DNA from 4 places in the Pectobacterium wasabiae CFBP 3304 genome. Region 1 is predicted to be linked to each of the others. Evidence: predicted binding sites of a transcription regulator. Region 1 holds the regulator's gene; each other region holds the start of a gene.

What was found. The regulator Fur, encoded in region 1, represses iron uptake genes when iron is present. The targets are predictions, from matches to a motif close to ATAATAATGAGAACNACTATCAA.
Region 2: a site for Fur is predicted at 3,192-3,214, ahead of fhuE (ferric-rhodotorulic acid/ferric-coprogen receptor FhuE). Genes of this name have one in related genera too.
Region 3: a site for Fur is predicted at 1,796-1,818, ahead of A7983_RS08235 (siderophore-interacting protein). Genes of this name have one in related genera too.
Region 4: a site for Fur is predicted at 1,864-1,886, ahead of sodA (superoxide dismutase [Mn]). Genes of this name have one in related genera too.

What each region holds. Positions count from the first base shown of each region.
Region 1 is NZ_CP015750.1:3,345,383-3,352,995, reverse strand. Features, by position in the region: gene seqA (replication initiation negative regulator SeqA) at 1-179, opposite strand, end outside; gene ybfF (esterase) at 463-1,230, shown strand; gene ybfE (LexA regulated protein) at 1,523-1,804, shown strand; gene A7983_RS15135 (methyl-accepting chemotaxis protein) at 1,920-3,587, opposite strand; gene A7983_RS15130 (hypothetical protein) at 3,692-3,934, opposite strand; gene fldA (flavodoxin FldA) at 4,476-5,003, shown strand; gene fur (ferric iron uptake transcriptional regulator) at 5,333-5,782, shown strand; gene glnS (glutamine--tRNA ligase) at 5,846-7,504, opposite strand.
Region 2 is NZ_CP015750.1:2,783,762-2,791,374, forward strand. Features, by position in the region: gene A7983_RS12600 (IclR family transcriptional regulator) at 1-237, shown strand, start outside; gene metC (cystathionine beta-lyase) at 423-1,592, shown strand; gene A7983_RS12610 (CapA family protein) at 1,649-2,977, shown strand; gene fhuE (ferric-rhodotorulic acid/ferric-coprogen receptor FhuE) at 3,293-5,530, shown strand; gene A7983_RS12620 (DUF2569 domain-containing protein) at 5,798-6,289, shown strand; gene A7983_RS12625 (fimbrial protein) at 6,368-6,913, opposite strand; gene A7983_RS12630 (hypothetical protein) at 6,965-7,613, opposite strand, start outside.
Region 3 is NZ_CP015750.1:1,828,504-1,836,116, reverse strand. Features, by position in the region: gene A7983_RS08240 (CbrC family protein) at 156-695, opposite strand; gene A7983_RS08235 (siderophore-interacting protein) at 809-1,714, opposite strand; gene A7983_RS08230 (hypothetical protein) at 2,208-2,810, shown strand; gene A7983_RS08225 (hypothetical protein) at 2,879-3,238, shown strand; gene A7983_RS08220 (Mor transcription activator family protein) at 3,308-3,697, opposite strand; gene gorA (glutathione-disulfide reductase) at 4,159-5,511, opposite strand; gene A7983_RS08210 (23S rRNA (adenine(2030)-N(6))-methyltransferase RlmJ) at 5,641-6,483, opposite strand; gene A7983_RS08205 (hypothetical protein) at 7,009-7,613, shown strand, end outside.
Region 4 is NZ_CP015750.1:1,858,714-1,866,326, reverse strand. Features, by position in the region: gene exaC (acetaldehyde dehydrogenase ExaC) at 1-607, opposite strand, end outside; gene fdhD (formate dehydrogenase accessory sulfurtransferase FdhD) at 879-1,712, shown strand; gene sodA (superoxide dismutase [Mn]) at 1,971-2,597, shown strand; gene A7983_RS08350 (methyl-accepting chemotaxis protein) at 2,983-4,875, shown strand; gene A7983_RS08345 (YibL family ribosome-associated protein) at 4,986-5,348, opposite strand; gene A7983_RS08340 (MltR family transcriptional regulator) at 5,507-6,070, opposite strand; gene A7983_RS08335 (mannitol-1-phosphate 5-dehydrogenase) at 6,188-7,336, opposite strand; gene A7983_RS08330 (PTS mannitol transporter subunit IICBA) at 7,398-7,613, opposite strand, start outside.

The sequences.
Region 1 (7,613 bases):
GGCGCAGTGGCAGGCTGAGACACAGCCGTTGCCGTCGCCTCTACCGCTGGCGTACTAACCGGCTGCCCAGCAGTAAATTTCAGCATGCGTCGTAAAATATCCGATGCGCTCTCACCAATATGCTGTGTGTGGCTGGCAATATAACGATAAAGCTCTTCGTCGACTTCAATAGTTTTCATCTTTATCCAGTGCTGTTTTTACCCACTATCGTACAGATTACAGAGAGGTTCCCTTCTGCAACCCGACATCAATGGGTAGATGACTCAAATCAAAAGGATTATACAGGCGTTCAAACATTATCGAACAGCGGCATAACGGGACAATACCAAAAGTCAGACTATGCCCCAATGCCTTTCACATCCATTCAAGTAGCTATACGTGTCTCTTACCGTTCCTTCAGTGACAACATTGCTTCTAAAGTCATGATACCCTAAGCCAATGTCTCTCTGAATGAACTTCACCATGAAATTGAATCATCGCTGGCAAAATGCGCACCAGCCCACAGATAAACGTCCTGTTGTTCTGATTCATGGCCTGTTTGGCACACTGGATAACCTTGGTGTACTAGGTCGAGAGTTGCAAAACACACATGACATCCTGCAAATCGATTTACGCAATCACGGTTTGTCTCCACGTTCATCGCAGATGAACTACCCCGCGATGGCGCAGGACGTGTTGGCGCTGCTGGACGAACTGAATATCGAACGTGCTATTGTTATTGGCCATTCGATGGGTGGAAAAGTCGCTATGGCACTCAGCGCTCTTATTCCTGAACGGCTGGACAAACTGATCGCGATTGATATCGCACCAGTGGATTATCAGGTACGCCGCCATGACACTATTTTTGCCGCACTACGCGCCGTAACGGAAGCAGGCCTGACATCACGCGCAGAAGCGACAGCACTCATGCGCCAACATATAAAAGAAGAAGGCGTAATTCAGTTTTTACTGAAATCCTTCCAGCAGGGAGAGTGGCGTTTTAACGTACCCGTTTTGTGGGATGAATACGAAAACATCGTTGGTTGGCAAGAGGTTCCAGCCTGGCAAGGGCCAATATTGTTCATCCGCGGCGGCGATTCCCCCTATCTGGACGATCGCTACCGTGATTCGCTGCTGCGTCAGTTCCCCGCGGCGCGGGCGCACGTTGTCAGCGGAGCGGGTCACTGGGTTCACTCAGAAAAACCCGATGCCGTTTTGCGCGCTATCCACCGTTTTCTGGACGCGAATTAACCAGACCATACACACACTGGCGGATTCATGGCAACAGCGGCAGTTAACCGTTGTCGCCGCCAGTGCGGCTAGGGTATGATGGCGTCCGCAGTAGAGGGACGGCTGATTCAGCCACAAGTCATTGTAACCACTTCACCAAAGTGCACGCGTAATTTCCCGGTATGCTCCACAGATAGCCAAACCGCACCCTGACAATCCTATTGCAGAGTGAGAGTAGGCATCGATTTTATCTGTAGGACAGCACGGGCAGCCCGGTGTATTTTGGTCCGAATACCTTGCAGTATCATTACTTATGGCAAAAGAACAAACGGATCGCACTACACTGGATCTGTTCGCAGATGAGCGTCGTCCGGGCCGCCCCAAGACCAACCCGCTCACACGTGACGAACAACTAAGAATTAACAAGCGTAATCAACTACGTCGCGATAAAGTGCGTGGCTTGCGCCGTGTTGAATTAAAGATTAACAGCGACGCTGTGGATATCCTGAACAGCCTTGCTGAGCAGCGGAACATTAGCCGCAGTGAATTGATTGAAGAGATGCTGCTGGCACAGTTGGCCGAACAGCAGCCCTGATTGACGTAACGCGATATTCATATAGTGCGGGTTTCATCTCTTGCGCGGCGCCATCTCTGACGCCGCCTGAACGTTCATCCGAGACTAAAAACACGCCCCCGGATTAAAACAACAGTTAGAATTTTTCCCAGTTGTCGCTACTCGCTGGCAGCGCCTTGCTTGCACGCGGGGCAATCACTGGCGATTTTTGCACCGGTTTTGCAGCCACTTGCAGCGCTGACTGCGAATCGGACAGTTGGAACAGGGACACGGTCTGGTTCAACAACGCCGCCTGCTCTTCCAAAGACAACGCTGCCGAAGAGGCCTGTTCAACCAACGCGGCATTTTGCTGCGTTACGCTGTCCATTTCCGCCACAGCCTGACCAACCTGTGCGATGCCTTTGCTCTGTTCTTCCGATGCCGAGGCAATTTCACCCATAATATCGGTCACGTTGGTAACCGCGCGGACGATATCCTGCATGGTGTCACCTGCATCGCTAACCAGATTAGAGCCGGTATCCACGCAGCGAACCGATTCAGAAATCAGCCCTTCAATCTCTTTCGCCGCCTGCGCACTACGCTGCGCCAAGCTACGTACTTCCCCGGCTACCACGGCAAAACCACGCCCTTGTTCGCCCGCACGCGCCGCTTCTACCGCCGCGTTCAGCGCCAGAATATTGGTCTGGAAAGCAATGCCGTTAATCACGGTGGTGATTTCTGCAATTTTTCTTGAGCTGCCAGAGATTTCAGCCATGGTTTTCACCACGTTCTCAACTATTTCACCGCCCTTCTTCGCCGTTGTTGAGGCTTGCAGTGCCAGTTGACTGGCATGGTTGGCGTTTTCGGCGTTCTGTTTCACCGTCGCCGTCAGTTGCTCCATGCTAGCAGCGGTTTCTTCCAGCGCGGAAGCCTGCTCTTCGGTACGTGATGACAGATCGTTGTTACCCGCTGCGATCTCAGAAGCTCCCTGATAGATGGAGTCCGTGCTGTTTCTGATGGTACTAACGGTGCTCGCCAAACTCCCCTGCATTTCACGCAGCAGTGGAAATAGGCGGCCAACGCAGTTATTACCAAAGTCCAGAATCGGTTTACCCAGATGACCAGAGGCAATCACGCTAAAGTGATAGCGCAGGTCATTCAACGGGCGAACCAAGCACACCACCAGATAGCGATCGGTTAGGAACAGCATGATAAGGCCGATAAACAGCCCGCTCAGCAAAATGTTCTGTCCAACCGTGGTGATTTGTTCAAAGCGAACCCCCGCTGCAGCGAATTTCTCTGCGCTGGCGTTACTGAATGCGGATAGGGACGCGCCAAACTGGCGACTCAATGGCGGCACAACATTCTTGGCCTGATTTTGGTAATCATCCAGCGCGTTGGCAACGGCCTTTTGATAAAGCGGTTCAACGCCTTGAACAACCAGATTATTCCAGTCACGACTGACAGCCTGCACCAGAGCATTATCCAGGCTCGCATGATCGATGGCATTAAACGCCACCAAATCAGTCTTTAGTTTATCCAGCGCGACGAGTGCAGAGGCCTGCTCTTTATCAGCAGTCGCATTATCACCACTGCGACGCGCATCTACCGCGCGCGCCAGACGGGTCACCATACGAAAGTATTGATCGTTGCCCTGGTTGATGAAATTCATGTTCTGAACCAGCAAGGTGCTGGTTTTTGAGGTTGCAGTCATCTCTTTAAAAGAGAACAGGGTATATATCGATACGCCCCCCCAAAGAACGCAAAAAATGCCCAGCACCCATAGCATAGCGGTTCTGATGGCAATATTTTTAATAAGTCTCATAGCTCACTCCAAATCAGGAAAATGGTTAAAAAGATTTTTATCGCTAATCAACCAATATGAATCAGAAAATTCACACAATAAAACAGACCACTTCTCCCTAGCGTTCACATTTCACCAAGTTGAAAACTCAAAAACCACGCTAGTTCATCGGCTAAATACAGAGAATATTTAGCACTCTTGCTATATTTATTAATATAATTTTTCACACTGAGAATGAATTCACCTATTTTTATAAATATACGGTTTTTAATCAGAGGGTTGAAAGCAAAGCGACGGCCACCCGCGTCCCTTGTGCGCTGGCGTGGATACGCACTTAGACGGAGAAGCAATTTACGCATCATTTTCATTTTATTCTTTAACATCAAAAGCTAAAGATTTCTTCTTCAAGGCTGCATCGTTTCAGCTACAAATGGTTATAATTCTTATCTTCTTTTATTAGGAATATTCCCTAAAAATGTTACAAATTTTCAATTCAGTAAAAACATTATCTTTTGTATGCATTTTAATTTCCCAGAGTAGAGATGTATCGTTCCGTGACTTTCATTTCTGACAAAAAGAAGTCTGCTTTTAATTACAACTGAAACGAACCATGAAATAAAAATACCATTCATAAAAAATGAAACATCATTGCAAATAAATAACCTTGGTAGTGTTAGGGCTATGCGTGTCTGATCTCGAAAGGTAATATGACCATACTATTACCATGGGTAATTTAGCACCAGAAGATCAGCGCTTCGTTCCTTTTATCGCCCCCCGCATTTTGCATGCTCTTGATTTACGCCTCCGTACCGATACGAGTTTCTCCTAATGTGAGTGTCTGTTATTATTAACAGATAAGTGGGTGAAATATTACACCATACCATTAAGAATCAAGAGGTTATTCAATTCATGGCACTCATCGGAATATTCTTTGGCAGTGATACGGGCAACACGGAAAACATCGCCAAAACGATCCAACAGCAGTTAGGCACCAACGTTGCTGATGTTCATGACATCGCCAAAAGTAGCAAAGAAGACCTAGAAGGTTTCGATATTCTGCTGTTAGGTATTCCAACCTGGTATTACGGTGAAGCTCAGTGCGATTGGGATGACTTCTTCCCTTCGTTGGAAGAGGTTGATTTCACCGGAAAATTGGTTGCTCTGTTTGGCTGCGGCGATCAGGAAGACTATGCGGAATACTTCTGTGATGCCATGGGGACTATTCGCGACATCATTGAACCTCGCGGAGCGACGATTGTCGGTCACTGGCCAACAGAAGGTTATTACTTTGAAGCGTCTAAAGGACTTGCCGACGATAATCACTTCATTGGTTTGGCTATCGATGAAGACCGTCAGCCTGAATTGACCAGCGAGCGCGTGACGACGTGGGTGAAACAGATCGGCGATGAACTGAATCTGAAAGAGCTGGTTGGCTAAGCCATTTTGGCTCTGATAATTCCTATCAGAGCCAAAATAGTATCGATAGGTAAAACCTTTCACAATAATTGACACATTTTTTTAACTTCTATCAGTAAACCTGTACAATAATCCCATCGGTTTTATACGCGCTTTACCTTTTCCTCATTCATCAACAACGGATTGCGTTGTATATCAATAGTGTGAGTGGGGACAATATTGTTAACATTCCCTTGTTTTCATTTTGTATGCGCGGTTCTATAATTGAGACGCGTTTGCATTTTTTGAGCCGACCGATGTCATAGGCTAGGCAGCCTCCATTGATAAGTAAGCTACAGGACTAAACCCGCATGACTGACAACAATACCGCATTGAAGAAGGCCGGCTTGAAAGTCACTCTTCCAAGACTGAAAATACTGGAAGTGTTACAGGATCCTGTCTGTCATCACGTCAGTGCGGAAGATTTATATAAGAGACTGATTGATATGGGCGAAGAGATTGGTCTTGCTACCGTCTATCGCGTACTCAACCAGTTTGATGATGCTGGTATCGTAACCCGTCATAACTTCGAAGGTGGCAAATCCGTCTTTGAATTGACGCAGCAGCATCATCACGACCACTTAATTTGCCTCGACTGTGGCAAAGTCATTGAATTCCGCGATGAATCTATCGAAGCACGTCAGCGTGAGATCGCAGAAAGACACGGCATTAAACTGACCAACCACAGTTTGTATCTCTATGGGCATTGCAGTGAAGGGGATTGTCGAGAAGACGAAACCCTGCATGAGTCCACACGATAAATCGACCGCATAAAAAAATAAAACCGCCGAGGCGGTTTTATTTTTATCTTCTACTTCGTGACTTTAGCCAACCCAAGTATCGCGCAGCCCGACCGTTCGGTTAAACACCAGATGTTCTGTACTGGAGTAAACACGATCGGCACAGAAGTAACCTTCGCGCTCAAACTGATACGCCTTCTCTACTTCCGCTTGTGCCAAACTCGCTTCGACAAAACCTTGCGTAACTTTCAGTGAGTCTGGGTTAATCGTCGACAGGAAATCATCCGCCGCGCCAGGATTTGCCACACTGAATAAACGATCGTACAAACGGAATTCTGCTGGCACGCCATGCGCCGTAGAGACCCAGTGGATAACCCCCTTCACTTTACGGCCGTCAGCCGGATCTTTGCTCAGCGTTTCCGCATCATAGCTGCAATAGATCGTAGTGATAGTGCCCTGCTCGTCTTTTTCAATGCGATCGGCTTTGATCACATAGGCATTACGCAGACGAACTTCTTTACCCAACACCAGACGTTTGTACTGCTTGTTGGCTTCTTCACGGAAATCAGCGCGATCGATGTAAACTTCACGGCTGAATGCCACCTGACGTGAGCCCATTTCCGGCTTATTAGGATGGTTTGGCATCGCAACAAACTCTTCGTGCCCAGCGGGCAGATTCTCGATCACGACCTTGACCGGATCTAGCACTGCCATCGCACGCGGAGCATTTTCATTCAGATCGTCACGGATGCAGGATTCAAGCGCGGCCATTTCCACGTTATTGTCCTGCTTCGTTACGCCGATGCGCACACAGAATTCACGGACGGAAGCCGCACTATAGCCACGACGACGCAGGCCTGAGATGGTCGGCATACGCGGGTCATCCCAGCCTTCAACCACATTTTCCACGACCAGTTGATTCAGCTTACGCTTGGACATAATCGCGTATTCAAGATTGAGGCGGGAGAATTCGTACTGACGTGGGTGGCAAGGAATCGTGATGTTATCCAGAACCCAGTCGTACAGACGGCGGTTATCTTGGAATTCCAACGTACACAGAGAATGCGTGATCCCTTCCAGCGCATCAGAAATGCAGTGGGTGAAGTCATACATTGGGTAGATGCACCACTTGTTGCCGGTCTGGTGATGATCGGCAAACTTAATACGATACAGCACCGGATCACGCATCACGATAAAGGATGATGCCATATCGATTTTTGCACGTAGACAAGCAGTACCTTCTGCAAACCCGCCGTTACGCATTTTTTCAAATAGCGCCAGGTTTTCCTGCACGGTACGATCGCGATAAGGGCTGTTTTTGCCCGGAGCCGTCAACGAACCACGGTATTCACGAATCTGATCGGCCGTCAGCTCATCAACGTAAGCCAGCCCTTTACCGATCAGCTCAACCGCATAAGCGTGCAGTTGATCGAAATAATCAGAAGAATAACGAACGTTACCGCTCCATGAAAAACCCAGCCACTCGACGTCACGTTTGATCGACTCAACGTATTCGATATCTTCTTTTACCGGATTGGTGTCGTCAAAACGCAGGTTGCACTGCCCTTGATAGTCACGCGCGATCCCAAAATTCAGACAAATAGATTTGGCATGCCCAATATGCAGATAACCGTTCGGCTCTGGCGGGAAACGCGTCTGAATATGGTCATGCTTACCGGATGCCAGATCTTCATCAATAATCTGACGGATAAAGTTAGTCGGGCGGGCTTCAGCCTCACTCATTCTTCATTCCTCAATGCTAAAACGACGTATAACCGACAATGATCCAACAAGCTACGCAGGGAAACAACCGTTAATTATTCATAACGAAAAAAAGGGGCGAGATTGCTAT
Region 2 (7,613 bases), 560 kb from region 1:
ACCGATCCACGTCTCTTTCAGATCGCGCTGCAGACTATCGCACAGCAGGGTTACGCACTGCATGATGAAGAGTTTCATTTGGGAATTCGTGGCGCGGCGGCACCGTTGTTCGACCGCAACGGTTACGTCATTGGGGCTGTTGGCGTTTCAGGTCCAACTGTCCGTATTCGCACCGAAGACCTTGATGCATTAGGCGTCCTGGTACGTGAAGAAGCGGAGAAATTTATCATGGAATAAGGGATATTGCCGTGTCTTCCGGCGTGTTTCTTATCCCGTGGCATCAGGTTCATGTCAATTCGGAATATGATGTAATATTGCTGTATATGAAAAATACAAGATAGTTGTTGATTTAGGGATGGGTTGCGGCAGACTGGTAAAAAGAGAGGAATCGGGCCAGCCCATCAACGAGAACACGATTTATCATGAAACCTGAAACGAAGGTTATCCATGCCGGACGCCATCCAGACGATTTTCTTGGCACGGTGAATACACCGGTCTACCGTACATCCACGGTGATTTGCGGGTCGATGGCGGAATGGGACAATAAGCAACGGCAGCAGACATCTTTCGATGAGCCGGAACTTTTCTACGGCCGACACGGCACGCCAACCAGTAAGTCGCTGCAAGAGGCCATCGCCGAGTTGGAAGGTGGCTATAAATCTTTTGTTTACCCTTCCGGTGTTTCTGCGTGTACCACGGCCATTTTGGCTTTTACTTCGGCAGATGATCATGTGCTGGTGCCTGACAGCGTTTATGGCCCGGTGCGCCAAATTGCTGGCACGTTGCTGAAAAGATTTCGCATCAACGTTGAGTTCTACGATCCCGCACTTGGCGCGGATATTGAAAAATTATTCCGCCCTGAGACTCGTGTGGTCTACACCGAAGCGCCAGGTTCAATGACGTTTGAAATGCAGGATATTCCCGCCATCGCCGAGGTTGCTCATCGGCATGACGCCATTGTGGTCATGGATAACACCTGGGCTAGTCCGTTGTATTTTCAACCCTTTACTAAAGGTGTCGATATCTCTATTCAGGCGGCGACAAAATATATTGTCGGCCATTCTGATGTCATGATGGGAATTGTTACCGCCACCGAAGCCACCTACCAACGTCTAAAATCGACTACGCATGAGTTGGGTTTGCTTGCCAGCCCTGATGATTGCTATCTGGCGCAGCGTGGTTTACGCACACTGCATGTCCGTCTGGAACGCCATTATCAAACAGGGCTTCGGCTTGCCGAATTTATTGCCCGTCAGCCAGAAGTTGCTCGGGTCATTCACCCAGCCTTACCCGGCGATCCGGGATATGCCTTGTGGAAACGTGATTTCACGGGGGCATCGGGGCTCTTTGCGTTTGCGCTGCACCCCGAGCTAAGCCAAAAGCGTACTGCGTTTGTTGAAGCGCTCACCTTGTTTGGCATTGGCGGATCCTGGGGAGGCTACGAAAGCCTGATCCTGCCACTGAACCCTGTCCGATCGGTTCACCCGGATGCGCATCCAGGCACGCTGCTGCGTATTCACGCGGGATTAGAGAGTGTGGACGATCTGTTGGCCGATCTGGAGCGGGCTTTTGCCCTTATTCGCCAACCTTAGCCTTCCATTCGGGTTATCCCATCGAACGACACATCATGCGAAAAGAGAGTCATGCTATGCGAATTATTGCCTGTGGGGATTTACTGTTTTCCAGCCGCAATCTGGCTGCGCGAGTAGACAAAAACATCGTTGACCAACTTGCGGCGGCGGATGCGGTTTTCGCTAATGCTGAGTTTTGTTGCCCAAAACCCGCCACGCCACCTGCGGCGGGTCGTGGCTATATCACGGCAGTGAAGCAGGCAACGCTGGACGAGTTTATTGATTTGAATATCAAGCTGGTTTCTTTTGCTAACAACCACACGGGGGATTTTGGCTGGGAAGGTGTCGTTGATACGATCGACGCGGCAGAAGCACGCGGGCTGATTCATTGTGGTGTGGGGCGCAACCTTGATGACGCTCGCGCTGCGCGGTTCCTCGATACGCCAAAAGGACGGGTCGGCGTGGTGGCTGTCAGCAGCACCCGTTCGGAAGTTTTTGCCGCGAGTGTCGCTGGGGGAAGTGTGGTGGCACGTCCCGGCCTCAACCCGCTACGCTGGGGGCGAGCTTACGTGTTGCCGGATAAGGAGTTTGAGCAACTTCAGGGGATCACTGAACTGCTCGGTGTTGCTGCCAGCAACCGTGAAGGAGCCCGAATTGAAGTGATGGCGGATCAGGGACCCGATCGTTTCAAATTTGGCTCGTTGTTTGAAAGTTCGATACCCATTGAGCGTGGCGAGCAGGCTTATGTTCGCACATTTATGAATGAAGAAGACTGTGCCGCGATTCTTAAAAGTGTGCGCGATGCAGCAAACCGTTCTGATGTCGCGATTGTCAGCCTGCATACGCATGAAGGGGAAGGGGATGGCTGGTATGCGCCGCATCCGCCTGCATTTATCGAAGATTTTGCCCGCCGGGCCATTGATGCTGGTGCGTCAGCGGTGGTGGGGCATGGTGCGCACTTCCTGCGTGGCGTGGAAATTTATAATAAACGTCCGATTTTTTACAATCTGGGTAGCCTGCTGATGGAGTTTGAAGCGGGTGAATCGATTATCGCGCCAGAAATGTACACCGCCTATGGTTACAATCACGATGCACGCCCTTCCGATTTGCACCGGGCACGAGCAAAAGATCGGGAGGGGAACTTTATTGGCTTCAATGCCGAATCACGTTTCTCCAAAAACTGTGCCGCGCTGCTGGATTACGTAGATGGGGCGCTACAGTTCACACTGTTACCTCTCGATCTGGGTATGAACCGTGAACGTCCACTCGATCGTGGTTTACCCGTTACGGTGTCTGCGGCACTCGGACATGAAATTGCGGCAGACCTGACGCGTATGAGTGCCCGTTATGGCACGGTATTACGTTACGACGAGGGGCTAGGAACGATCGTGATTGAAGACGCTTAACCCGTAATCCTCTGCCAGCCTATGCCTCATGCAGGAGGCATAGGTGAATATTTTTCCGCTAGCCTTTCCTCTATGCCGCTATTTCCTCGCTTTATTGAGTGGCTTAACCCTCTCAAATGTTTCTTTTTTAACAATGCCCTGTTAACAGTATGGTGAATTGTTCTTTTTTATCTATTTGTATTTTAATGGAATTAACCATTTTATTGAAATGTTGATAATAATGCGTATAGTTATCATTTACCATTCTGTGCAAATGTTGACAAAAAACGCCTCAGCATCTCGCCAAAATTACCATCAGTTAATCGAGGATATACCATGTCTTTTAGAGTTACTCGCGCCGAAAAAACGCGCGTTTGTGATTCTTCGCTGGCCGGAACAAAACCATTCGGAGTCTCTCTTCTCGCCCTGTTGATTTCTGCCTCTTTCCTGCCTGCTCAGGCTATTGCCGAAGAAAATCCCACCTCAGGTGATACGCTTGTCGTCAGTGCCAATGCTAATGCAGAGGCCAGCGACCCGCAGGATTACAGCGTGAAAGTCACTAACGCTGGAACGAAGATGACGCTGACACCGCGTGATGTTCCGCAGTCGGTGAGTGTCATCAGCAAGCAGCGTATCGAAGATCAGAACCTGCAAACGATTGGCGAGGTGATGGCGAACACGACGGGTGTGTCCTCTAAAATTATCGACTCTGAACGTGTGACTTATTTTGCTCGCGGTTTCCGTATCACTAATTACCTGTTCGACGATATTCCGACGGTCGTGAACGAAATTTGGGATTTTGGTGATTCAGGCTCAGACACAGCGATCTATGACCGTATTGAAGTCGTGCGTGGGGCTACGGGGTTAATGACGGGAACGGGGAACCCTTCTGCTGCTGTGAATATGGTGCGCAAACATGCGGACAGTCGCGAGTTCAAAGGCTCGGTGTCGGGTAGTTACGGTTCGTGGGATAAACAGCGGATGGTGGCCGATCTGTCTGCGCCGCTGACGGAGTCTGGCAACGTGCGCGGGCGCGTAATTGCGGGCTATCAGGATAACGACACCTGGCTCGATCGTTACCACAGCCGCAAAAAATTCCTCTACGGCGTGATTGATGCGGATGTAACAGAATCCACCACGTTATCGCTTGGCTATGATTATCAGGAAAGCAATACCGATAGCCCTACGTGGGGCGGATTGCCGACGTGGTTCACTGACGGTAGCCGTACACATTTCAGTCGTAGTTTTAACTCCGCACCGAACTGGAGCTACTCCGATAAAACGTCGAGAAAAGTCTTTGCCGATCTGACTCAGCGTTTTGATAACGGCTGGCAGATGCGAGTGAACGGGACGCACGGCGAAACCAACTTTGATTCCAAGCTGATGTATGCCAATGGTTTCCCCGATAGAGATACCGGAATACTTGTTGATCCGTCTGGCGCTAACGTAGGTGCTTACGGTGGATGGAACAAAGGAACTCGTAAAGTTGATGCGATTGACACCTACGCTTCTGGCCCGTTCGAGTTATTAGGACGCCAGCATGAGCTGGTGGTTGGCGGCAGCTATACTCGACAGCGTAGCCAGTTCTATAACACGCAATCCACGATCAGCCCAACCGATATGGGCAATTACTACAACTGGAATGGCAATATTGCTGATCCTACATGGGGATCTTGGGTTGATAACGCTTTTGTGCCGGGAGTCTGGGCGGATTATGAACATTCAACTACGCGCCAAAAATCGCTCTATGCGTCGGCGCGCTTCTCTCTGGCCGATCCGCTGCATCTGATTGCTGGCGCGCGTTATACCGACTGGAGCATTATTGGTTCGACGGGGGATACCAGCAATAATCGTATCACGCCTTATGTTGGTCTGGTTTATGACATCAACGATACCTGGTCGACGTATGCCAGCTACACCGATATCTTCCAGCCGCAAACGCAGAAAGACATTAATAAAAAATATCTGTCTCCGACTACGGGGAGAAACTACGAAACGGGTGTTAAGGGAGACTGGTATAACAGCCGCCTGACTGCCTCGGTATCAATTTTCCGTATTGAGCAGGATAACCTGGGACAATCAACAGGAATCGCGATCCCCGGCGGTGGTGGTGAGTTTGCCTACCGTACCGTTGATGGTGTTGTCAGCAAAGGGATCGAATTTGAAGTTAACGGCGCGGTGACGGACAACCTGCAAATGACGTTTGGTGGTTCTCGCTATGTGGTTGACGATCAAGAGGGCAAGTCAGTCAACCCAGAACAGCCGCGCACGTCGCTCAAGCTGTTTACTCGCTACCAGTTGCCAGTGCTGCCGGAATTAACCGTTGGCGGCGGTGTGAACTGGCAAAACGGCATCTGGCAGGAAGGATCTGGCCCGCAAAACACAACGTTGCGCGCCGAACAAGGCAGCTACGCGCTGGTTAACCTGTTTGGCCGCTATCAGGTCACTAAACAGCTTGCGGTACAGGCGAATATCAACAACCTGTTTGATAAAGAGTACAGCGACTATCTTGCGCCTTATGCCGTGTATGGTGCGCCGCGCAGCGTCTCAATGACGGTCAACTATGCGTTCTAGTCCGATGTTCTGAATTGATACTAGTGACTTGCTCGACGGCGCGGTGACTTGCCGTCGGGAATAATGATAGCGCCCGTTGTCTCAATGACGCGGGCGCTTTTTCTTTTACCGCTCTGTAGGATATTTTCAACACTCACCTGAGTACGTGCTACATGAATGGATGGTGGAATGGGGTTAACATTAATTTGGGGATCGGAGACAATGACGGGTGATATCAAGACGGGGAACCGTTTTTTCCTTTCGGAACATTTTTACAGGGATTAAACAATGAAGTGCTTGAACTGCGAGAACGAGGCGCAAAAAGAGTCTGGCTTGTGTACTGATTGCGAAGGAAAAGAGCAGCAGAAGATTAACGGTATTCTCTACCTTCCGGCGCTGGGAATTATTCTCTCTGTCATTATGGCACCGTTCTCGCTGTATGAGCTGGGCAGTGTCGTGCTGGCGCATTTCAAAAGAACGGGATTTGTGAGTTATTACAGTCTGTTAGCTCTATTTTGCGTAATTGTTTTATTTGGCATGTCGATTTTTACTGCGCTGACGTTTTTTCGACGCAAACGGCGAACGAAGGTGGTGATGGTCGCTTACTATGTCATTAATGCCGTCTGCGTATGTTGCCTAACGTTACTGCCTTCACTGCTGTTTGGTGTCGCGCTGGACGATAATGCATTTAGTATGCTTGCTGCGATTGTTTTCAGCATTGTCGTCTGGATCCCGTATTTCCTATTCTCGAAAAGAATTCCTGTGGTCTTTAGCCGCTAGCCAATAGGCTTAGCCGAAAGAGTATGTGTGCCAGTGTCGAGTAACGCACGTAGCGGCCTATGCTTCACTCTTAACCTGCTACAAATAGCTTAAGGTGAAGTTCGCCGTTGCCACAAAATCACCGGATTGAATCAAATCGTCGCGTATCTTTTCGATGCGGGCTGAAAAGGGAATGGCGTTGCCCCCACTTTGCAGCACAATGCCATCCGTGTTGCTGTTGATGCCGATCAGTTGATTGGCATGATAAATGCCAATCGCGATACCTTTGGCTCCGGATGGCGTATCTAGCGCCAGGCGCTTGGGCAATAGCGGCTCTTCTTTTCCTGAAAAATGAACGGTAACGTTTTGGTAGGTGTCCAGATTGCAGTCCGTGAGGTTAATCGTGAAGTCATGCCAGTTACCGTAGCTATTGGCTTTTAAATAGCGCTCAGAGACTTCACTCATGTTGACCACAATCGCTTTGCTTTCCGTACTGACATTACAGGCCGCGTTAACGACGGAGACGTGGAACGTCACTTCACTATTGCTCAGAAGAGGGGGTTGTTGTGCAAGAGGCGAACTTGATTGTAGTACCATGATGCCGACCGCTAAAGTGAGCAGGGCATGGCGTGGCTTGATTTTCATTACTGTGTTGTCATTTTTTATCATCGTTGCTATCTCATGCTGGCGCGCGGATTAGTGATAATTAAATCGCAGAATAATAGTTTTCTCGGTATCGCCGACTATTGCGGGGCCTGCGGCATAGAGTTGTGCTTTATAGCGTCGCTCCACCACGCCGCTTGATGCCGTCAGCCCTTCAACCAGACTAATAAACTGATTAAACGTCACGTTATTACCGCTGCGCATATCTTCGATTTTCAACGTGGCGCCGTTCCCCATATTCATGCCATCTATCCCGACGAGTGAATTCCCCCGCGAGGTGGCATCAAAGTTGATGTCCAGATCGAATCCCTTACCGCAGTCTTCGCCACCGTCGGTGGACACATCAATGTTAAATTCCGACTGTGCTAGTGGACCGGTCTCCGTTCCTGACCACGCCCTGACCGTATCAAAATCGACATAGCCATCGGGCGAAATGTTGATATTTGCCGCGCACTGCATGATGTCGATGCCGTGTAGTCCTGACAGGCTCAAACCATAGTTGCTGTCGGGTTTATTATTAATGCCCCCTTCACCGTCAAGCTGGAAGACCCGCAGAGCATCTGCTCCTGCCGTGGTGTCGGTAATGTTTCCCGTTTTTTCGAGATAGAGCTGTACTGTGACATTCAGCATGGTTGGGGTGGCTGGCGGGCTTGAACCGTTGGGGCCTGCTGCGACCCACTGT
Region 3 (7,613 bases), 1.5 Mb from region 1:
AACCCTATCGGGGTTCCTTTACACCTGCGGACACGATTGATACGACGCTACGGCGCTATCGACACCATCTTAATCTTATTACAAAACAGATTTAATGCGTCGTAATCATCGGTTTTCACCGCATCCCTACTGATGTCAGCACTGCACCGCCACACTCAGGAGAAATCAATTCCGTAATGTACCTTCTGACAGTGCAGGCATTCAAAACGGTAAAACGCCGTTTCGCCACCGGGCTGATAGGACTCAACCACGTTCTTCCACGTTTCCAACGGCCACGAAAAATCCGCAAATTGCACCGCTAACGCCTCAGCCCCCAATGCGACAAGCTCTTCGCGGCTGGCATCCCCCGCAAATGCACAGGCATCGTCGCAGCACGAGAGCCAGATTTCCTGTTGCCAGGAAGAATAACCCGGTGTACGGCTGCATACCTCATCGATGATCTCCACAGCTATACCTTCACTGCACAGTGGATACTCGTCAGAAAAGCTCATGTCATAGCGTGCTGCCGCACTGCCATCTGCAATACACCAAGGGCAAAATTTCTTTTCAGGCAGCTTATGCGCGGTATAGCACGAGGCAGTATAAACATAGCCACGCGCCTGATTGCAGCATAGGCAGACATCATCAGCCGCTTTGATACTCCCGGTCGATAACGGATTAGGGTGATAACGGAAAGAAGGGAAAGGTGTATTCATGAGATGAGCGCTCCACGCAGCCAGTAAGCTATCCTAATTAAACTGTACGTAATATACGGCAGAGTCTGGCTATACCAAATAAATCTCTTCAGCCAGACACATAGACACTTTTCTCAGCGATGCGACCAGTAAGCCATAAAGTTGATTGTCGCTTTATCAAGATGGCATTCGTCGAGCAGATAGCGGCGCAGCCGTTTGATGGCAGAAGATTCTCCCGCCGCCCAGGCATAAAACGGGCGATGCGCCGTTGCCCGCTCCCACAGTAGCGCGTCTTCCGGCGTTTCCTGTGCCGTTTCATCATAGTTTGTGCAGGCGCCGGCGGGAATTTTCACATCCTGTTGTACCGCAGCTAGCAGGCGTTCGCCCCATATTGTGCTGCCAGTTTCCTCACGCGGCAGCCAGTGAATCTCGGCAAAAGGGAAGTCGCCCGACGTCACGCAGTCGGCCGCTTTCGGCACTTCAAGAAAAGCCTGTACCGATGGCGGAGAAGGTTGGTCAGCCAGTTGTTCAAGAATTCCCATGACTGCTGGCAGCGCCGTTTCATCCGCAATCAACAGCACCTGCTCCACACCATCGTGCGGAGCCCATTCATAGCCTCCGCTGTCGCCATCGGCTTCCGCGTTGGGTGCAACGATCTGTAACTCATCGCCTGGCTTGGCGTGGTTCGCCCAGCTTGAGGCTGGCCCGGTATCACCATGCAGCACAAAATCGATCGCCGCCTGCTGTGATTCACGTGAGACAGAACGCAGCGTATAGGTGCGTAAAATAGGACGGTGCTCACGCGGCAGCGCCAGATAGTCCTGATACCATGTATCGCTCACGGCCATAGGCACCTGCTCCCCGCTTTCACTGGCGAACAGCAGTTTGATGCGCTGATCCGGCGCGTCCAGTTTCATCTGGCGCACTTCCGGGCCGGTGAACACACAGCGAACAAGCGAAGGTGAGAGCAACGTCTTGCTCTCTAAGCGTAAATTGAACAACCGATAGGCTGAAGACGTCGTGCGATTAGCTAAAGACATAGTGAGAAAGCCGATATGTTTTGTAAGAGAAAAATCAGTCCGCGGGATAAAACCCATTCACCGCAACTTATCATAAACAAAACACTAACGATAATCATTATCACTCTGCCATCCCAAAATACTGCAACACATAGACATTATAGAAAAATAGGAAACCCAAGACAGGCAAAGTGTTGCTCCCAGTCGTGCCAATCTGACATCACCCTATAAATTCTGTTTTTAACTCTACGATGCACTATGCCCAAGAAGGCGAAGGAATTAACATTAAGCTAAATTATTCACAATAAATATCTGTGCGATAAAAATTGTTAATTTTTCATTTTCTCCCACTGGAACTACTGAGCCATCTAACTATATCAATAAAAAATCACTTACAGATCCAAAAAACCATAATAATAATTAACAGGACTTACTTCCCTATTATTTTTAATATAGGCATATGGATAATAGTGTTTGAACCTAATATTGGGTTCATAATAAAGAGGAATACACTATGTCTAATCAATACAGCGTTGAGTTTATCAACAAATCAAGTAATTCAGGCAATGTAGCAATCTTTCAAAAAGCACCGGACCAGAAGGCACGGAATATTTTCTCACTGGCATGGTTTAGCAAGTTCGTGAATCCGAACGTGCATGAAACCTTCCGCTGGAACATTGATTATTCTTTCGTTTGGTCAGATACAGGTGAAGTTAAACCTGGTGTCATTTTTGAAGGCGGGGAAGAAATTCCTGCCAACCTTCAGTCCGCAAATACCATCACATTGGACTACAATGGAGGGTATCTCTTTGGCCCGACATCATTCACTGGCCAAGCGGGTTCACTCTATATTGATGAAAGCGGCAATGTTCCACTCAAGCAGGCTGCTGTCGGTATTGGAATGAGCAATGCAGGAACTTTCGTACAGGCAGCACAGCCAAATTTACATATTGAGTTTATCCCACATCCTTCTTACTGGATTGTATTCGGTAACTATGAAGAAGGTGAAATTTTGGATATTGAGCAAATCAGCGATGCCGTTGAATTAGTGTTCGAACCAAACATTTACAGCGTTGCCGCTACACTGCAACAAAACAATACCTGGACGGTTTCCTGATCCAGCAATCGGAAGGCAGGAGAGTTCCTGCCTTCCTCATTCCCTATATTTTCTTTTGGAGAAATAATATGTCTGATATTTATATCATTGATCAAGGTGTACAAAGCGGTCCTTTCAACCAAACGCAGGCAGAAAATGAATTAGCAGGCTACCTTGAGAAAAATCGCTACGCCAACATGAAACAAGCAATGAATGATGTTACCTCTGGAAGAGGGAAAGCGACAGGCAGCTACACCTATGATGACCACCCTGTGCTACATGCCTCTTCTGGTAATAGTCAAAAAAGCGTGAGTATATTTTTCTACCATACCGAAACAAGTGATTACCTGATCGCAATGGGAGAACATATAACACCAACAACCTACCTGTTAACCGACTTTGGACAAAAATCTGGAGATTTCAAATTCGGTAAAACCATTTCAATTTAAAAAATAAACAAATAAAAAGCATCCACGTTGTCTTGGATGCTTTTTATTTATCAATGCTATTCATAAGATTTATTTATACACGGTCTTCTTGATATTAGCCACTTGCCTTACTCCGAGATTATATATTTTAGCAACTTCCGTCCGCGATTTCCCCCTATCTAATAAATTTATTATTTCACGATTACGTAACTGCCTATCAATATTTTTAGCATGGGGAACATCGATACTTAAACCACCAAATTCCTGGCATAACCGTGCTACAGAATCCCCATTGATATCTGAGCAAAAACACTTCGGTGATTTAGGGATATATTTACATTGCCCACCAAATATTTTTGAAAAAATATAGGCATCCTCCAACCCCATGATATTAATTAACTCCTGAAATTGATCAGGTAATTTATTTATATCAAGCCCATAGAAAAAATCATTATGTGCCGCACTTTCTTTATAGCTCATAGAACCATTCCTTGTGTTGTTCCTGTAATTTCGATGACATCACATTTACAACGCGCAAACGATAGGGAAACAATTCATGCTATAGATTATTTTCAGATTTAAGACAAGCAACCTACCCATAGACTCCATTAGTAGAAAAAATGATAAGGCATCATATTTCCGCAGAGGAAAAAAATACAATAAGCATTGTAAGATAGACATATTAATTAGCACCAAATTAAATAATTAAATAAATTATTTTGCCTGCATCTATTTGTCATCTATCCAACTACTTTCAAAACGATTCACCCTCTATTTATTGGCGAAAAATCGAGGATTGGATCGGCTCACTGCGCTAACGGAGCACGTACCATTTGAAAAAATCAGTTAGGCCAGGTTATTACCCTCATAAAAAATGCCGGCCAAATAGCTCACTATTCAACCAGCATATTTTCATCTTCCAGAAAAGCAGTAAGGCACGATTACCGCATCGTCACAAACTCTTCCGACGCCGTTGGGTGGATAGCCACGGTGTTGTCGAAGTCTTTCTTGGTTGCGCCCATTTTGACGGCAACCGCGAAGCCTTGCAGCATCTCATCCATACCAAAGCCGATACCGTGGATACCGACGATTCTTTCCTCTTTACCCACGCAGACCAGCTTCATGCGGCACGGCTGGCGGTGCTGCGTAACGGCGGTATACATCGCGGTGAAGGCAGATTTATACACTTTCACCTGTTCGTCGCCATACTGCTCACGCGCCTGCGGTTCGGTCAGCCCGACGGTGCCAATCGGTGGGTGGCTGAAGACGACGGTCGGGATGTTGCTGTAGTCCAGATGCTCGTCCGGCTTGTTGTTAAACAGACGCTCGGACAAACGACGCCCCGCGGCAACGGCAACCGGCGTTAGCTCGACGGCTCCCGTGTTATCGCCGACAGCGTAAATGCCAGGAACGGTGGTGTTCTGGAATTTATCGACATTGATGTAGCCTTTGTCGTTCAGTTCCACACCGGTAACGCTCAGGTTCAGGTTATCCGTCGCCGGTTCACGACCAATCGCCCAAATCAGGCAATCGACGGTTTGTGACTGCCCGTTTTCCAGTTCCAGCGTCAGGCTACCATCGGCATTCTTCACAATTGCCTTCGGGATCGACTCAGTATGCAGCGTCGGCCCTTCGGTGTTCATCACTTCCACCAGCGTATCGACAATCAGCGGATCAAAGCTGCGCAGCGGTGCATGTTTACGCACAAACAGGTGGGTTTCAGAGCCCAACCCGTTCAGCACGCCAGCAATCTCCACTGCGATATAGCCTGCACCGACGATAGCGGTGCGCTTCGGCAGCGCATCCAGTTCAAAGAAGCCGTCGGAATCAATACCGTATTCCGCACCCGGAATGTTAGGGTGAACCGGGCGTCCGCCCGTCGCAATCAGAATATGGTCAGCCGTAATTTTCTCGCCGTTCACTTCCACCGTGTGCGCGTCAACAAAACGGGCAAAACCGTGGATGACATCAACCTTATTCTTGCCTAGCACGTTATCGTAGGACTGGTGAATGCGATCGATGTAAGCGCTACGGTTCTTGACCAGCGTGCCCCAGTTAAACTGATTCACCGTGGTATCGAACCCATAATCCGGCCCGTACTGATGGATCGCTTCGGCAATCTGTGCCGCATGCCACATCACTTTCTTCGGCACACAGCCGACATTGACGCAGGTGCCGCCCAGATATTTCGCTTCGATCAACGCACATTTTTGTCCATGCATCGCCGCGCGGTTGATAGACGCGATACCGCCGCTGCCGCCGCCAATAGCAAGATAGTCATAGTGTTTGGTCATCAGTGTATCCATGCTTAAGTGAATAAAATTTGCCTAGAGTGTAACGCCAGAGCCACGTGACCAATAAAGGTTATACCTATGGTTACAATAGGAAAAACCGACCGCGTCGCCCACAGCAATCGCCGCGTATTATTCCGGGACGATTTGCTCCACCAGCGTATGTCCGGTGCCTTCTGGCACCAACACGCTATGCAGCCACGGCAGCACGCTCTTCATCTGCGCCGCCAGCTTCCACGGCGGGTTAATCACAATCATGCCCGACGCCGTCATGCCGTAGCGATCGCTGTCCGGCAGCACCGCCAGCTCAATTTGCAGAATGTTGCGAATACCCGTGGCTTCCAGCTCTTTCAGCATGCGCTTGATATGCTGACGTAGCACCACGGGATACCACAGTGCAAATACGCCCGTGCCAAAGCGTTTATGTCCTTCCTTAATGCCTTTGACCACGGCCTGATAGTCCGTCTTCAGCTCATAAGGCGGGTCGATCAGCACAAATCCGCGACGAGAAAGCGGCGGCAACTGTGATTTCAACTGCTGATAGCCATCGTCACGCAACACTTTGGTACGCGCATCTTTCTGAAATTCATTGCGCAGCAGTGGGAAATCGCTGGGGTGCAGTTCGGTCAGGTGGAGTTTGTCATACTCGCGTAGTAGCTGGCGCGCAATCAGCGGAGAACCGGGGTAATAGCGCAGTTGTCCGTTGTGGTTATAGGTGTGCACCGCCTGCATGTAAGGTTCGAGTTCAGCCGGAATATCGTCACGCTGCCAGATCTTCGCGATGCCATCCAGATACTCGCCTGTGCGCTCGGCGTGTGGGCCGCTAAGCTGATAACGTCCGGCACCTGCATGGGTATCCAGATACAGGAAAGGTTTTTCTTTCTCTTTCAGGGCTGTGATGATCAGGCTCTGAACGGTGTGTTTCAGCACATCGGCGTGATTGCCGGCATGGAAACTGTGGCGGTAACTTAGCATATTTCACATACCATATTGATTTATAATGATTTTAACCTGTGATAGACATATGAAAATTCATTTATTACCCCACAGATTACCCCACCACTTTTTGCACAGACATGAAAGCAGGGGAACGGATAAGGAGAGTATACGGCAGAAACGCCACGAACAAAAAAGGCCGCGTGAGCGCTTAGGGCTCCCCAGTAATGGGCAAGTGGAAAAAGACAGGCATAGAGTTTTACGATCGACTTAGCTTTGCATACTAACGCTACAGTTACTGGAGATTGCACCCGCCAGTTATGGCCACATACTATGAGAAATAAAGCATCAATATGAGAAACAATTTAGCGTTACCAGCAAATACGACTACGTTCTTGCTATCCGAAATGATCCCGGTAAGATCTGGGGGAGAATGAAGGCGATGACGCTCCGCTTGTTCGCAATGTCTAACGTTTTGGGTTACTCATCGGGGGAAAATTTATTCCAGATGAGCACTCTAAATCTGTAATGTGAAGAGCAAACTGAAGGGAAGAACAAGTCAATATGCTGGCAAATCAGGTTGCAAGCGGCGTGGCGGCAACGGCGTCACACCCAGTTACGGTGCAGGTATTCAATAACGGGCCGGGGATATGGGGTAGTGTTGCCACTGGCCTTATCACTGGATGTATTGCAATTGCGGGTGTTGCACTTACGCACCATTTTACTCTGCGCCGTGAAAAAATAGCGTCGGAAGACAAGAGAAAAAAAGAGCTTCATTATCTAGCGACTGAGCTGGCGTTTAAGCTGGAACTCTATGCATCAGCTTTTATTTCCTTACCACTACAGTTGCTGATAGATATGAATGCTGGCAGAAAACCACTTCCTGAACTGGACTTATCAAGCGCGACTGGTGACTGGCGAAATTTGCCTGTTGGGCTGATCTTCAAACTTCGTTCACTTGAAACAATTCACGCAGCGCTGATGTCATCATTAACTAATGAAAAACACCCCGATTATCCGACTGTTTTTTGGGAATTACAGCTCCGGGGCTACAACGTGGGGCTGAACGCCTTCATTCTTGCAGCCCGTCTGCGACGACTTGCAGGACTACCAGATACAGATGATCTGAAACGTAAGGATGGTATGTTTCAGGTGCTCCGTGAAGTACG
Region 4 (7,613 bases), 1.5 Mb from region 1:
GCACCGACATCGGCGTCAGCTTGGCAGGCTTCAGCACAATACAGTTACCGGCAGCCAGTGCTGGTGCCATCTTCCAACAGGCCATCAGCAGCGGGAAGTTCCAGGGAATAATCTGCGCAACAACGCCGAGAGGCTCATGAAAATGATAGGCCACGGTATCGCCGTCAATTTCGCTAATCGCCCCCTCTTGCGCACGGATACAGGCCGCGAAATAGCGGAAGTGGTCAATCGCCAGCGGCACATCCGCCCCGCTGGTTTCACGTATCGGTTTACCGTTATCCCAGGTTTCCACCTGCGCCAGCCGTTCAAGGTTTTGTTCCATCCGGTCGGCAATACGATTAAGCACCAGCGCCCGCTCCTGCACCGACAGACCACCCCATTTCGCTTTTGCGTTATGAGCCGCATCCAACGCATGGTCAATATCTCGCGTTGTCGAACTGGCTACTTCACACATAGGTTGACCCGTTACTGGCGTCAAATTGACAAAATACTGACCCGCATCAGGTGGAACCCAAGCTCCGCCGATAAAATTGTCATAGCGTTTTTTCAGATTAAGAGAGCCGACATCACCAGATGCAGATCGGCCTTCGAGATTATCGTGCGCCATTTCAGTCTCCTTTTCATTTCCGGGTGAGCGGCCATGCCGCAGTGAAAAAAAGAGGCAAGCAGTAAGCCGCTACATAAAGCCTATACGGGGTATGACGTTAGCGACAGGATTCGGCCAGAGAAGAAGGCAACTCTTCGAGTTGACGCACAGTTTCTTTCCTGTTGCAGGAAAAATACACATTGCTATGCGAGCACACTCGCTGTTCCTGGAGAAAAATTCGCATCCCTTCAGGCTCGGTGAAATAATACTTTTAATTTCCAGGGTTACTAACATGCAGGTATTTCAGGTGGAAGAGGTTCATTTACGAGCAGATGCCGCCCTTGAAGGCGCAACGCAACATTCGGTCTATCATCCCGATTCGCTGCATCAGCCACAGTCTGACTGGCTGGCGGAAGAGGTGCCCGTGGCGCTGGTTTATAACGGCATCTCACATGTTGTGATGATGGCTTCACCGAAAGAGTTGGAACCATTCGCTCTCGGATTTTCCTTATCTGAAGGTATTATCCAATCACCAGCAGATATCTACGGTATTGATGTGCAACCCGCCTGTAACGGTATTGAAGTTCATATTGAGCTTTCTAGCCGACGCTTTGCCGGGCTAAAAGAACGACGCAGATCGATGGATGGGCGCACAGGCTGCGGCGTATGTGGCGTAGAGCAGCTTGCGGAAATCGGCAAACCGGTGGTGCCTCTGCCTTTCACTCAGACATTTTCCCTCAGCAAACTTGAAAATGCGCTGGCGCGACTGCGCGATGTGCAGAAGATCGGCCAGATGACCGGTTGCACTCATGCCGCAAGCTGGGTAGCACCAGACGGCACGCTGTGCGGGGGGAGTGAAGATGTCGGCCGCCATGTCGCGCTGGATAAATTGCTTGGCACTCGAGCAAAGCAAGGGTGGCAGCAAGGGGCGGCACTGGTTTCCAGCCGAGCCAGCTATGAAATGGTACAAAAATCTGCCATGTGTGGCGTGGAAATCCTGTTTGCTGTCTCGGCAGCCACTTCGCTGGCCGTTGACGTTGCACAGCGCTGCAACCTGACGCTGGTGGGTTTTTGTCGACCAGGACATGCGACAATTTACACGCATCCGCAACGCCTGAGCGAGTAAGCTATTGCCGTCAGAATCACGATAGCTCTCCACAGGCACACAAGCTATTTGAAGCATGACGGTATAGATTAATTTGTTTTTACATAATGCAATAACGACATAACCGTTTGTTATCATGAGGTAAAGCAATATGGTTCATCGCACCAGATCGAGAATAATCATTTTCAATATCATTTAATTAACTATAATGAACGTATTGCTTACGCGGTACTAACAGAACAGTGCCGTAACATTTTTTTTACCATGGAGATGCTAAACATGAGTTATTCACTGCCATCGCTGCCTTATGCTTATGACGCACTGGAACCGCATTTCGACAAAGAAACGATGGAAATTCACCATTCCAAACACCATCAGGCTTACGTCAATAATGCTAATGCCGCGCTGGAATCCCTGCCTGAGCTGGCTAAATTATCGGTTGAAGAGCTGATTGCTCAACTGGATAAGGTCCCTGCTGAGAAAAAAGCAGCACTGCGTAACAACGCCGGCGGCCACGCTAACCACAGCCTGTTCTGGAAAGGCCTGAAATTAGGCACTACGCTGACTGGCGATCTGAAAGCAGCAATCGAACGTGATTTCGGCAGCGTTGATGCGTTTAAAGAGAAATTTGAGCAGGCAGCAGCAACCCGTTTCGGTTCTGGCTGGGCCTGGCTGGTTCTGAAAGACGACGGCAAGCTGGCTGTGGTTTCTACCGCAAACCAAGACAGCCCACTGATGGGTGAAGCGGTTTCTGGCGCATCTGGCTACCCGATCGTCGGTCTGGATGTGTGGGAACACGCTTACTACCTGAAATACCAGAACCGTCGCCCAGATTACGCTAAAGCATTCTGGAACGTGCTGAACTGGGACGAAGCATCTGCTCGCTTCGCTGGCGCGAAAAAATAAAACCGCTGGATGCCTGATACGATCAGGTGACTTCTGCGTTTGAATCAAGGCTGGGATAACAACGTGTTATTCCAGCTTTTTATTATCCCTTTCATACTTCAAACCACATATACCCTGGCTTTCCTCACAATTCCCCACCGCCACACACAACCCAATCGCCACGATCTCGCACAGTTTACGCATCCCTGTTAGTGCATAGGCTTCAAGCCCGAAAAAAAGGCAACGCGTAAAGTTTCAGAGTAGAGTGCCGATATCTACTGCGGGTTTTTATCATGCTGTTTTGCAGGATTGGCTTGGCGCGTGGTAATCCGAGATGCTAACACCGCTAATCAAGTGTGCATCAGGATAATGAATTTGGCTCAATACGAGATAGTGGTGAAATGTGATGGCTATAAATTTTGACAATCTAAAAGTCGGTAAAAAATTAGGATTGGGCTTTTTCCTGATCCTGCTGATGACCATGGTAATTGCTGGTGCCGGCATTATGCATATAGGCTCGCTAAAAGACAGTATTGATAAAGTTAATTTAAGCAACAATATCAATGATGAGATCAACCAGGCTAAGTATTATCGCGCATTATACGGGGCCAATTATAATCCTGATGATATAAAAAAGAACATTGAGCATATTTCAAACATCAGTACACTCGCCGAAAAAGCAAAAATGTTTAGCTGGCCGGAAAATGATGCAGAGAAAATAGTCAGTATTCCTACATTAATTGCCAGTTATCAGGAAAAACAAAAAAATTATATTAATGCAGTGAACACCAAAGATGCCGTTAGAAAAAGTTGGAATATTTCAACAACGGAAAAACCTCTGGAACAGCTCAACGACCAATTAAAGATAGACAACAATAGTGCTAATCTTCAATTATTACTTTCTGACTTAAATCAAAAGCTGATTTCCGTTCGTTACCATGTTCGCGGTTTATTACTCTCAACGGATAAAGAATCCGAAGAAAAGTTGACGGATGCTATCAACGCCGCACAAACGTCACTGACTTTCCTTTATCAGAGTCTGTCTGCCGAACAGCGTGACACACTGGCGCCAGTTATGACGATCGTGAACAACTATGAAGAGCAGATCTTGGCCTATATGCCAGCCTATCAGGACGAAATGGCACAGGCCGGGCAAATGCGAGTTGTTGCCGATCAGTTGAATGTCGTTATCAAATCCCTCGCCAGCGATCAGCTTGCCGCCTCACAGGCCGATATTTACAACGCCACGCTACAAATGAGCATCGCGGCACTGGTTACGCTACTGCTTGGCCTGCTAATCTCCTGGTTTATTTCGCGTCAAATCACCACGCCACTGGGTAGCACATTGAGCATGGCTGAAAAAATTGCAACAGGCGACCTCACCATGTCCATCAATACCACCCGTAAAGATGAACTGGGCCAGTTGATGAGTGCGATGTCGAAAATGAATGACAACCTACACAATATGATCGATGACATTCGCGTCGGCGTCAGCCAGATTTCTAACGCGTCTGGCGAAATCGTAGCAGGCAACACAGACTTATCTTCACGTACCGAGCAACAGGCCGCTGCCGTTGAACAAACCGCCGCCAGCATGGAGCAGCTCACCGCAACGGTTAAGCAAAACGCAGACAACGCACACCATGCCAACAAGTTGGCTATTAGCGCGTCCCAAACCGCAAAACAGGGTGGCGAGCAGGTGAATAACGTGGTGCAAACCATGACCGCGATTGAGAACAGCTCCAAACGTATCGCGGAAATCACATCCGTCATCAACAGTATCGCTTTCCAGACTAACATTCTGGCATTGAACGCCGCTGTAGAAGCCGCCCGCGCTGGTGAGCAAGGCCGTGGCTTTGCTGTTGTCGCCAGCGAAGTCCGTAGTCTTGCTCAGCGTAGTTCTCAGGCTGCGAAGGAAATTGAAGGCCTGATCTCTGAATCCGTTAGTCAGGTATCACACGGTGCGACGCTGGTCGGCAATGCGGGCAAAACGATGAACGATATCGTCACTTCCATCACGCAGGTGCATGACATTATGGGGGAAATTGCCACCGCATCGGATGAACAAAGCCGGGGCATTACTCAGGTTAGCCAGGCGATTGTTGAGATGGATAGCACCACGCAGCAGAACGCCGCACTGGTCGAACAATCCTCTGCCGCCGCCGACTCGCTGGAAGAGCAGGCGAGACTGTTGAAGCAGGCCGTTTCCGTCTTCCGTCTGGCCAACGCACAGCATGATGATACCCCCGCCGGTATCGCGTTTAACAACCAAACGCATCGTCTGCACGCGCCGAGCTAAAATCAAAAACGGCAAAAATGACAAAGCCCCTATTTAATTAGGGGCTTTGTCAGTTAATCAGTACTATCAAGCATCCATCACTTATCCTCTGTCTACGCAGAGAAAAAGCTTCAGAACGATTTCGGCGCGTAGCCTGTCATCTCTTTTAAGCCCATTTCGCGCCCGAGTGCGGTCATCGGGTGCACAATCACCAAACCGCGAACGCTCTTCTTCAACGTCCCCATATCAGCCTGCTCTTTTTTCGTAATCGCACGGTTGAAAGGTAGGTCCGCCAGTTTCTGCGCTTCTTTGCTAAGTTTTTGTTCTCTCACGTTACGCAGGCGCTCAATCTCAGCCGTTAGCTTCTCGCAGGCTTCCAGATTGAGGGCGATTGCTTCGGCATCACCTTGTGCCAGCAGCGTGGTCTGCTTATGCGTCAGCTTATCCAATTGGTCGCTAAGGCGTTTGATCTCTGCTTTTTCCTGCTCTTTCATAAAAGATAACCTATATAACGGGAGAATAATGCGGGGCACAGCATACACTATACGCTAAATAATTCGAGTTGTTGGAAGAGTAGCCAACGCACAAACAGCGTGAAGTATGACGAGTATAAACGCCTGACGGCGTAGTAGGGTAATGTTGCAGAATGGGGTTAAAACGCCTTTTTCAGACTGATTTGCGCAATCAATGTGGTTAAGGATAAAACCAGCGTGGAACGCACCATCTGCTGATAACGCTGCTGTTGCATACTCACCAGAAGCGGATCGGCATCAGCCCCCAGAGGCAAAGCCGGCTCTGCGGGCAATGCCGCAACGCAGTGCAACTCGCCGATAGGCCCCAGAATTTCATCATCGGTAAAACGATAGTGCCGATCGTCATGTGCTAGCTCTTCGCCCAGCGCCATTAATAATTCCGCATCTTCATACTCTTTACGGCTGATCATCCCCAGGCCATAAATCAGTTTCAGGCGCACGGAAAGGTCGCCCAGTGGCCCCGTTCCCGTCATCAGGGGTTCAACGGCATATTTCACCGCATAGTCATCTTTACGGAACACCTGCAACATCAGGATGCTAGCCGCTTCAGCCAGCAATTCAACGGCGCAGAGCATAAAATCGCGCACGGTCTTCCCTGAGTTCAGCGCTTCCAGAACCCGGTTTTCAAACGCCTGTGTTTCTTCCATCGTCACTTCTCGACCCTTTAAACCCGCACACAGCATACCCATCTCGGTAGCATGCTTACCGGCAGGTGTGGCGACATCGCATTCCCGACGTCGCCCGTATACCTTTACACCGTGTCGAAAAGACCACACCTGCCTGGTGACGAGACGCGCCGATTACTGCATGGCGTTATACACATTCACTGCTTGCGCGACAACCTCGCTGTCAGCATCCAGGCCAGAAATCTGCACCAGCGCCGCCTGCACACCCTGTGTGTGGATTAACTCGGCCAGCTCCAGCACTTGCGGATCTTGTTCACTGCGATAATGCATCGCGGCAGCAATGCCGGTAATCAGGTTGTCATGCGGCAAATGGTATTCCAGTGTTCCGAGCAGCGGCTTGATTAGACGGTCACCAGCACTCAGCTTGCGCAGCGGCTGACGGCCAACGCGCTCTACATCATCATGCAGATGGGGGTTTTCAAAGCGGCTGAGAATCTTGTTAATATAGGCGGCGTGTTTATCTGCATCAAAACCATAGCGTTTGATGAGTACTGCACCGCTCTCTTCCATTGCGCCTTTGACCACGGCTCTAACTTTCGGGTCAAGAATCGCATCGCGGATCGTTTGATGGCGTGCCTGCTGGCCGAGGTAAGCCGTAATCGCATGGCCGGTATTGAGTGTGAACAGCTTACGCTCAACGAACGCCATCAGGTTGTCGGTCAGTTCCATACCGGGGATCGCTGGCAACTCGCCACAGAACTGGGTTTTATCGACGATCCATTCGCTGAAGGTTTCTACCGTCACCGCCAGCACATCATCGCTGCCCGCTTCGGAAGGCGGCACGATACGGTCCACAGCGGAATCCACGAATCCCACATGCTCGACCACCCATTCCTGATGACCTTCCGGCAGCAGTTTCAGCACATGCTGTTTTAACTGGCTGGTGCCACGCACCATATTTTCACAGGCGATAATGTTCAACGGCCGGGTATTACCGTCGTCATGACGTTTAACCAGCCCCTGAGCGATAGTTCCGGCGATTTTTTCCAGAATCTGCGGCCCCACAGCGGTCGTCACCAGATCGGCGACGGCAATAAGCGCAACGGCATCCTGACTGCCGCTGTGAACGGCGCTGACGTTACTGACGGTATCGACCTGAGTGTTATCACCAACAATCCGTACGGAATAGCTTTTACGGCTGTTGAGTGCATCCAACAGCGGCTGATTGACGTCAGCGAATGTCAGTTCGACGTTGGCATCCGCCAGCAATTTACCAATAAATCCACGGCCAATGTTACCTGCGCCAAAATGTAATGCTTTCATGAGACATAACCTTAAAAAGACATAAAAAGAGGCCGCCCGAAGGCGGCACTAGCCACATCAATTAGGCACTCTTTTTACCAGAGAGTAAGTCGAGTACTTCCTGAACATCTTGGGTATGCGCCAGACGTTCAATGACGGCATCATCATCCAGCGCGTTAGTCAGGCTGGTGATGACCTGAATATGTTCGTTGTTACGGGCAGCAATACCGATAACCAGGCGCGCCACCTCGTCTTCTTCATCGCCAAAGCGAACACCTTCAGGATATTGGCAGAAGAC